DNA from 3 places in the Rummeliibacillus sp. NPDC094406 genome. Region 1 is predicted to be linked to each of the others. Evidence: riboswitches for the same ligand, from Rfam matches in the RefSeq annotation. Region 1 holds a riboswitch; each other region holds the start of a gene.

The links. A riboswitch is a leader RNA that binds a small molecule or an ion and turns the genes downstream of it on or off. The one in region 1 is predicted to bind lysine.
Region 2: it holds a riboswitch for lysine, as region 1 does, so the genes downstream of both, ACIQ4I_RS10510 (aspartate kinase) here and dapA (4-hydroxy-tetrahydrodipicolinate synthase) in region 1, are expected to answer to the same signal.
Region 3: it holds a riboswitch for lysine, as region 1 does, so the genes downstream of both, ACIQ4I_RS19715 (amino acid permease) here and dapA (4-hydroxy-tetrahydrodipicolinate synthase) in region 1, are expected to answer to the same signal.

What each region holds. Positions count from the first base shown of each region.
Region 1 is NZ_JBIWGZ010000008.1:117,130-120,364, reverse strand. Features, by position in the region: gene ACIQ4I_RS18205 (methyl-accepting chemotaxis protein) at 1-536, shown strand, start outside; gene dapA (4-hydroxy-tetrahydrodipicolinate synthase) at 746-1,639, opposite strand; lysine riboswitch at 1,763-1,941, opposite strand; gene ACIQ4I_RS18195 (radical SAM protein) at 2,537-3,235, shown strand, end outside.
Region 2 is NZ_JBIWGZ010000003.1:431,759-434,993, forward strand. Features, by position in the region: gene ACIQ4I_RS10505 (DUF2507 domain-containing protein) at 1-208, shown strand, start outside; gene ACIQ4I_RS10510 (aspartate kinase) at 670-1,902, opposite strand; lysine riboswitch at 2,027-2,209, opposite strand; gene uvrC (excinuclease ABC subunit UvrC) at 2,267-3,235, opposite strand, start outside.
Region 3 is NZ_JBIWGZ010000010.1:74,085-77,319, forward strand. Features, by position in the region: gene ACIQ4I_RS19710 (CynX/NimT family MFS transporter) at 1-1,069, opposite strand, end outside; lysine riboswitch at 1,279-1,458, shown strand; gene ACIQ4I_RS19715 (amino acid permease) at 1,602-3,074, shown strand.

The sequences.
Region 1 (3,235 bases):
TAAGTGAAATATCTACCCTAACTAATCTTTTATCATTAAATGCATCGATTGAAGCGGCACGTGCAGGTGAACATGGAAAGGGATTCGCTGTTGTTGCACAAGAGGTCAGAAAACTATCAGATCAGTCAGAGCAAGCAGTCCTGCAAATAAAAGAAATAACCGATAAGATAAGAAAAGAAACAGATGAAGTTGCTCTATCGATGAATCAAGGATTACAAGTATTAAAAGAAGGAATTATAATGGTAGATCAAACAGAAGAGTCATTCGGGGATATTGTAAAAGCTGTGAGGAATGCCACACATGAAACAAATGATGTTTCTTCTATTGTAAATGACGTTAGTATAAAAACTGAAAATATGGTTAATCGTATGGAGGAAATATCTTCAATTTCAGGTCAATTCGCTGGAACAATGCAACATATTTCAGCTGTTACAGAGGAGCAACAAGCATCAATGGATAATGTTTCAGATGAGGCTCTTGCTTTAAATAATTTAGCGAAGGAGTTGGAAAATATTCTAAGTAACTTTAAAGTATAATTTAATTGTGTTGACTAATCGTTCACACAGTGGTTAAAACTCTTGATGATGTTAATGATATACTAATGCCCAGTCTAAGGACTGGGTTATTTATGTTTGGTGTGATGAAAAAGGTAAGTGAAAATTCCCCGTGCAGTAATGATAAATGCACGGAGAATGAGTATTTTCTATAGAAATGTATTTATCGCGCAGATGATTCAATAGAATTTTTATAAAACAACTTCTTTATTTTCATTCACTACTTGCAATACTTCTTGTAATTCACTTATTTCTTTATCGTTTAAAGGAATAATCGGTAAGCGAACTCCACCGACAGGAATACCTTTTAGATTTAATGCTGCTTTGACAGGTGATGGGTTTGGTGCAGCGAATAGTCCATTGAAAATTGGAAGTAATCGACGATGATCTTGAGCAGCTTCTCGCGTGTTGCCATTTTTGAATTTGGCAATCATCGCTTGCATTTCGTTCCCAATAATGTGGGATGCAACGGAAATTACTCCAGTAGCACCAATTGATAATGCAGGTAATGTTAAATTATCTTCACCAGTGTATACTGAAAAATTCTCAGGTGTTTGGCTAATCGTTTTGGCCATAGCATCTAAATTACCGCTTGCGTCTTTAATAGCAGTGATGTTCGGAATTTGTGCAAGACGAACGATGGTTTCTACAGACATGTTGATTACGCTTCGACCTGGTATATTGTAAAGTACAATTGGAAGTGTTGTTGCTTCAGCGATTGTTTTAAAGTGTTGATATAGTCCTTCTTGTGATGGTTTGTTATAGTAAGGAACAACAAGCATAATTGCATCTACTCCAGCGTTTTCCGCTAGTTTTGTCAATTCGATTGAAGCTTTTGTATTATTAGATCCAGTACCTGCAACAACAGGAACTCTTCCATCCGCAACTTCTACTACAAATTTAAATAATTCTACTTTTTCTTCTGTTGCTAACGTAGGGGATTCCCCAGTTGTTCCAGCAACTACGATACCGTCTGTTCCGTTAGCGATTAAATAATTTATTAAGTTTTTTGTAGCTGGAAAATCAATTTCTCCATTCTGATCAAATGGTGTCACCATAGCAGTTAAAATTTGTCCAAGATTCATTACTTCTCCACATCCTTAATTATTTTATATAAATAAAATAGAGGGAGAAGGGCAATTAGTAAGATAACGCAAAAAAGCAACAACGAGGCTACGTTGTTGCAGTAGAAACAGTATCATTTCTGTGCGTATGATAGCCCTCCATATAGTCTCCTACATGACAGTTCTGTATTTATTCAACACCAGAACCAGCTTCGAGAAAATGAGATTCTCTCCACTTCGGCAAATCCCCCTTTTCACAATCATCAACGGATCTCATTATCCTCTAATTGTGTACTGATGGTTTTTGCTCCTCTATCCTTACTTCAAATAAAAATTGAAATAAGTGAATATTTAATTAATTTGATAGTATCATTTTTTTTAGAGAATTGCAATGATTTAAGTGAAAGATTTAGAAATAGTGTATCATCTATTAAATGGATGATTATGAAGTGTAATAGGGTTAAATACAAGAGGGCGAGATTAATCGATGATTTAGCTGGAGCAATGGCTGAACCCAAGATGAAATTTTAATAAAAACGAAACAAACCAGTAGTAATAGCCGTAAGTTTTTGCATGTTTTCTATATTATATATACTTATCGACAAAGCCTCAGGTATAATTTCTAATGTTTTATAAAATGGGTTCCTTGTGTTATTTATCACAAGACCATGTGACCTTGCGATTTATTTTTAGATTATGGTATTATAAATTGGTTCAACTATTTTTAAGAGTCGTTTCTACATATACTGTTCATTTTTATTAAATACAACTAGAGATCAGTTACAATTTCAAAATTGAACGTTTTAAGATTGCTATATTGATATTATATTTTTTTAGAAGAAATATAATATGATGATTGTTGGGAATAGAAATGAAAATAAAAGAATAGAAATGAGTTAAAAGGGAGGTTTATGAATTTTGGAGAATAAAAATAATTATGTTCCATCAAAGTTTAACGCCTTATCTAAAACGGATGATGGCGGCGTCATTTTATACAATAGTTATACAGGCGCCATTGTTGATTTTTCAGAAGAAGAAAAAGCAGAAGTCATGGGTTCTTTAAAAAGAACGGGGGCAGCTGCATTAGATAGTGATGTAAAAAAAGCTTTATTTGATAATGGGTTTATTGTTCCTGGAAATGTAGATGAGATGAAAAGAGCAGAATATCTGCACCAATCTATGCACCGTACAGATATGTTGCACCTTATTCTTATGACAACAGAGCAATGTAATTTCCGTTGTACGTATTGTTATGAAACATTTGCACGTGGCAAAATGACAGACGATACAAAAAGCGGTGTAAAAGCATTAGTAAAAGAACAAGCTAACACTCTAAATAATTTACATATTAGCTGGTTCGGCGGTGAGCCACTACTTGAATTAGGAATTATCGAAGAATTGTCTAATTCATTTATGGCAGAAGCAAAAGAAAATAAAATCGATTATTCAGCAGACATCGTAACAAATGGATTCTTCTTAACAAGAGAAGTTTTAGAAAAATTATTATCTTGGGAAGTACGTCAATATATGGTGACAATTGACGGTGTGCAAGCAGTACATGACAGTCGTAGACATATGGCAGGCGGTCAAGGAACATTTGAACGAATTATCGAAAAT
Region 2 (3,235 bases), on a different contig from region 1:
TGCAAGTGAAGCTTTTTGTAGTTTAACTGGTGATCCTGAAGTACTTAAATTTGATCAGCGATGCTTTCGCTTAGAAGCGGGCTTTTTAGCTCAGCACCAACAAAAATGCTGTGGTTTCCTAACTGAGTGTTATGAAGAAACGAAACCAAAACAATCACAAGTTAAATTCCATATTAAATGGGATTTAAAAGATAAACTTGAAGGCTAACCTACTAGAACATCGTCTCTCACCTGTGATAACTGGTGAGAGTTTTTTTATAACTGAAAAATAAGAATGGCTTTGAAAATAATTTATTTCAATCAAATGAATCAATTTCAAAATTCGATTATATCTTATGGAATATTTTAATGTAGCGAAAGACGGCGACTCCTGCGGGAAAAGCAAGCCAATCAAGACCCCGCACGAACGTAGTGAGGAGGAGGCTTGATGCTTGCCCGCGGAAAGCGTCCGTCTGTAGCGGAAATGATGGGCTTATCATTAATACTAACTAAGCATATAATGTTCGTATTTTTTGACTATAAAAGCATTTATGAAATTGATTCAAATTGCAGATATAAAAAAGGATTCCCCATAAGTATAATTCTACTCATGAGAAATCCTTTCTACTCTATTCAATCATTGTATAATCATTACCCAAAGGAATAACTATTTCTCAAAACTTATATCGATTAATGCGTAATAACTTCTTGAACAGAGAGATCAAATTCATCATGTAATGCATTCGCTGCTTTAAGCATATCTTCCTGCGGTACAACCACGGATACTTTTATTTCAGAAGTACTGACCATTTTAACTGGAATACCTTCCCGATATAAACGATCAAACATAGTAGCCGCAACACCTGGATTTGAAACCATTCCAGATCCTACAATTGAAACTTTTGACAATTCTGCTTCATGATCTACATGATGATAACCAAGTGTATCTTTATGTTCGGAAAGAACTTGTAAAGCATCATTAAGATTTTCTTTTTTTACTGAGAAAGAAACGGATGGCTCTGTTCCTTCAATAATCGTTTGGACAATAATATCCACATTGACATGATTTTTTGCTAATGTTGTAAAAATATTTGCTAATGAGCCATTATAGGCTTCTTCATAATAAACTGTTAAACGAATAATCTCTGATTCAAACGCGACACCACGTACAACTAAATCTTTTTCCACTTCAATTTCCTCCTTCAAGATGGTACCTTCTACATCCTCATAGCTCGAACGAACTGACATCGGGATGTTATGATTTTTTGCGACCTCTACAGATCGTGGGTGCAAGACGCCGGCTCCGAGATTAGCTAATTCAAGCATTTCATCATATGACATTTGCTGTAGCTTTCTTGCGCCTTTTACATAACGAGGATCACTTGTATAAACACCATCTACGTCGGTATATATATCACAACGTTCAGCATTCAACGCTACAGCAAGAGCAACAGCTGTTGTATCTGAACCGCCGCGACCAAGTGTTGTAATGTTACCTTCATCATCAATTCCTTGGAATCCAGCGACGACACACACCTTACCGGCATCCAAAGCTTCTTTTACCGCTTTTGGTGCAATATCCTCTATGCGCGCATTACTTGGTACATGTTCTGTGACAATTCCTGCTTGCCAACCAGTAAATGATTGCGCCTCAATTCCTAGCTTATGCAAAGCCATTGATAACAATGAAATCGTTACTTGCTCCCCAGTTGTCAATAAGACATCCATTTCCCTCTTTGAAGGTGATTCGGAAATTTCGTGTGCCATATCTACAAGTTGATCTGTTGTTTTACCCATTGCAGATACGACAACGACAAGATTATAACCATTTTGTTTCTCACGCTGAATGCGTTGCGCTACATGCATGATTCTTTCTGTTGTTGCGACGGAAGTTCCTCCAAATTTAACGACTAAAGTACTCATCAAAACGCTCCCCTACTTAATAGTATGTGGGCGATTTTCACAATGATTTCTAATGAAAAAAGAGCAGCACTTCACACAGATGGTGAATGGGCTGCTCTTAGCATGCACGTTCAAAAGAACATTCATGTGAGATAGCCCTCCAGAATCAAAGTCAATTCTGACAATTCTACATTTCTTCAATGTAGAACCAGCAGCAAGATGGAAATAGCATTCTTGCAACTTCGGCGACCTCCCCTTTCACCGACTTTCAATGGACCTATTCGTCCTCCAGTCGAGTACTCTTGAAACCCGCGCCTCTATCATCACTAAATCAGTGATTTTTAATTGGTGTCATAAAGATACCATATGTTTTAATATCTAGCAATCATTTTTTCGAAAAATAGTCAATTATCGCACTAATTAGTTTTTTAGGAACACCCGCATCTTGCAACTCTTCAAAAGTTGCTTCTTTAATCTTCTTGATTGAACCAAAATGTTTTAATAATTGTTGTTTTCTTTTAGGACCCACTCCTGGAATTTCATCCAATACAGAAGTGATCGCATTTTTTTCATGTAATTGTCTATGAAATGTAATTGCAAAGCGGTGAACTTCATCTTGAACCCGTTGCAATAGATAAAAAGCTTCACTCGTACGTTTTAATGGAATAATTTCAGGAGGATTTCCATACAAAAGTTGTGACGTTTGGTGCTTATCATCCTTTGCTAATCCTGCAATTGGAATATCGAGTCCAAGCTCATCCTCTAAAATTTCTCTCGCTACTTCCATTTGCCCTTTCCCACCATCTGTAACTAGTAAATCAGGTAGAGGAAGTCCTTCTTTTAATACACGTGTGTATCGACGACGAATAACTTCACGCATTGCGCCATAGTCATCATGAGCACCTGCATTTTGAATTTTAAATTTTCGATATTCCTTTTTACTTGGTTTTCCATCTATAAAAACGACCATTGCTGAAACAGTGTCTGCTCCAAAGATATGGGAGTTATCAAAGGCTTCAATACGAAGCGGTGTAGTGATATTCATCGCATCGCCTAGTTCTTCGCACGCTCCGATTGTTCTTTTCTCTTGTCTTTCGATTAATTGGAATTTCTCAGTAATCGCAATTTGTGCATTCTTTGAAGCTAAATCTAGTAATTCCTTTTTTCTACCTTTTTGTGGTTTTACTACTTTTATTTCTAAAACTTGTTGAAGCATATCTCCATCAATTTCTTGGGGAATAAGGATTTCCTTTGGCTTTATATGGTCAGCTTTTTCATAGAACTGGCCAACATAAGTTAAAAATTCTTCTTCAGGCTCACCGTAAGAAGGGAAAAGGGATACGTCTCGCTCTAT
Region 3 (3,235 bases), on a different contig from region 1:
CTGCAAGTAGGTATCCAATAGATTGTGCTGTGCCAGAAAGTTCTGCTGCCTCTAATGCATTGCGAGAACGTAAAGAGAAATACATCATGGCAAGTCCAAATGATGCCCCACCTGCGAGTCCAAGTAGAATCATCCATAGCATAGTCAGTGAGGTCCAATTCATTAATATTCCTGTAAAGCCAACCACATAGAATGCACCGAACATTACTACAAGTGAGCGTTGATCAGATCTGCGCCCTGCTAAAATAGGAATAAGAAAAGTCATAGGCAATTGTGAAAATTGCATAATAGAGAACATCCATCCTGCCTGATTTGCACTCATTCCTTGTGATTCTAACATTGCTGGAATCCAAGCAGCTGTTGTATAGAATATTAGAGATTGCAATCCCATTGCTAGTGTAATTGCCCAAGTTAAGGGATATTTCCAAATGGGTTTGCTTAGTTTCGCGTCATTCTGATTTTCTTGTATCGCTACTTTCTGGCGTAATTGTGGTAACCATACAATAATTGCGATAATGGAAAGAATAATCCAGCAGCCAAGTGCACCTTTCCAACCGAAGGATGTACCAGCTATTGGATAACTAACCCCAGCTGCAACGCTTGCTGAGACATTCATCGCAACAGTGAAGATAGATGTGAGTAAGCCTACTTGTAAAGGGAATTTTAACTTAATAAGAGCTGGTAGCAAAACATTACCAAATGCTATAGCAATCCCGATTAATGTAGTTCCTAATAATAGGAAGAAAGTATTTCCAAGTGAACGGATGGAAATACCGGCTGTTAATATGACCATTGCAACTAGTAGTGTTTTTTCGAATCCGAATATTCTGGCGAGTTTTGGTGCAAATGGTGACACGATTGCAAATGCTAGTAAAGGGATGGTTGTTATAAACCCAGCTAGTACATTCGAAATATCCAAGTCTTCTTTTATATAAGAAATAATTGGACCTACTGAAGTAAGTGGTGAACGTAATGTAGCGGCAATGAAGATAATGCCAAGCACGAGTATCCAAGTATTTCGATTCCAAGATAATTTTTTATTTTCTCTAGTGGATTGTTGTGAAGCCAATCTCTTTCCTCCTTTGTAAATAAGATTCTTTAGCAACCGTATCATTAATAGATAGTAAATTTCAATATTTCGACATAAAATAAGAGGTTAGGACATTTACAAAACTTCTATTGTATTAAAATACCATGTGCTTTATGTCTTGTTATCGAGGATACCTTGTATTATAATGAGGAACGTATTGAAATTATATATTGCATGCCTCATCCAATAGGTGAGGTAGAGGTCGCGGTATTCATGAGTATGATCGACGAGATGAAAAAGCATTAACGACTCGATTAAAAAGGGAATATTGCCGAAGTGTTGGTAAGCTTTTTATTAACAATGCTGGGGCTGTTATCGAAAGGTACAGAACTGTCACGTCTGAAACGACGTGTTGAGCTATCTTTATCAAGGTTGATGGGGAATTTTAGATACCATCTCAAGCATCCTTGTGATGGTATTTTTATTTTTATAGCTACGGGCTTGTGTCCGAAGCTGAATTGACTTCAACCCGACCTTTCTTGCAATGAAAATGGGAAAGAGGAGAAGAACTATGAATACAAAAAATACAAGCTCTGGTGAACAGCCGAGCTTAAATAGAGGTTTAAAAAGTCGTCATATTACGATGATTTCACTTGGTGGAACCATCGGTACAGGTTTGCTATTAGCAAGTGGTAATTCGATTGCTGCTGCTGGACCTGGTGGAGCATTACTAGCCTACGGATTGATAGGGATTATGGTATTCTTCTTGATGACAAGCCTTGGAGAAATGGCTGCATTCATGCCAGTCTCTGGTTCGTTTAATACGTATGCTTCAAAATTTATCGATCCAGCATTAGGATTTGCACTAGGTTGGAACTATTGGTACAACTGGGCGATTACAATTGCGGCAGAAATTTCAGCTGTATCCATTGTGATGAAATATTGGTTCCCAGACACGCCTTCATTTATTTGGAGCGCAGCGTTTCTAGTGATTATTTTTGTGTTAAATTACTTATCTGTTAATAGTTTTGGAGAAAGTGAATATTGGTTTGCTTTCATTAAAGTAGCTACAGTTATCATCTTCTTGATTGTCAGCTTCTTAATGATTTTTGGAATTCTTGGAGGCAAAGCACCAGTTGGATTTACAAATTTCTTTAAAGGTGATGCACCTTTCCACGGTGGTTTCTTTGCAACATTTGGAATTTTCTTAGCTGCTGGATTCTCATTCCAGGGAACAGAATTACTGGGTATTACTGCCGGGGAAACAAAAAATCCTGGTAAAACAATTCCAAAAGCAGTTCGTCAAATTTTCTGGCGAATCTTGTTATTCTATATTCTGGCGATTTTAGCTATTAGTTTGTTAATCCCTTATACAGATCCACGTCTTGCTAATAGTGATGATGTAACAGTAAGTCCATTTACTTTAGTATTTGAAAATGCAGGAATTGCTTTTGCAGCATCTATTATGAACGCTGTTATATTAACAGCTATATTATCCGCTGGTAACTCTGGTTTATATGCATCATCTCGTACACTATGGCAATTAGCGATGGAAGGTAAAGCACCTAAAATCTTTAAAAAATTAAACAAACGTGGTGTACCAGTGGCTGCACTTGTTGCAACAGTTCTAGTAGCTTGTTTATCATTCTTAGCATCATTATTTGGTACAGGTACTGTATATATTTGGTTGTTAAATGCTTCAGGTATGTGCGGATTTATTGCGTGGTTAGGGATTGCAGCAAGTCATTATCGTTTCCGCAAAGCGTATGTTGCACAGGGCCATGACTTATCTGAACTACCTTATCGCTCAAGATTCTTCCCATTTGGACCAATCTTTGCATTTGTACTATGTGCGATTGTTGTATTAGGACAAAACTATACAGCTTTTACGGGAAATCATATCGATTGGTATGGCATATTAGTATCCTATATTGGTTTACCAATCTTCTTTATCCTGTGGTTCGGTTACAAATGGAAGCATAAAACTAAAATTGTTCGTTTAGAGGATGCAGATTTTACATCTGATCGACCAAATCACGGTTAATTAAAAGGCTAATCTATCTCAGGGGAAGATACCTGAAATAGATTAGCCTTTTTTAAAGGATTAAAAGGTGAATCAGCGTATATTTATGATTGCAAACATCATTAATGTTCGCGTAATGCCTATATTTTTGCTTATATATTTGTAAATATTCGGGTTTTGAA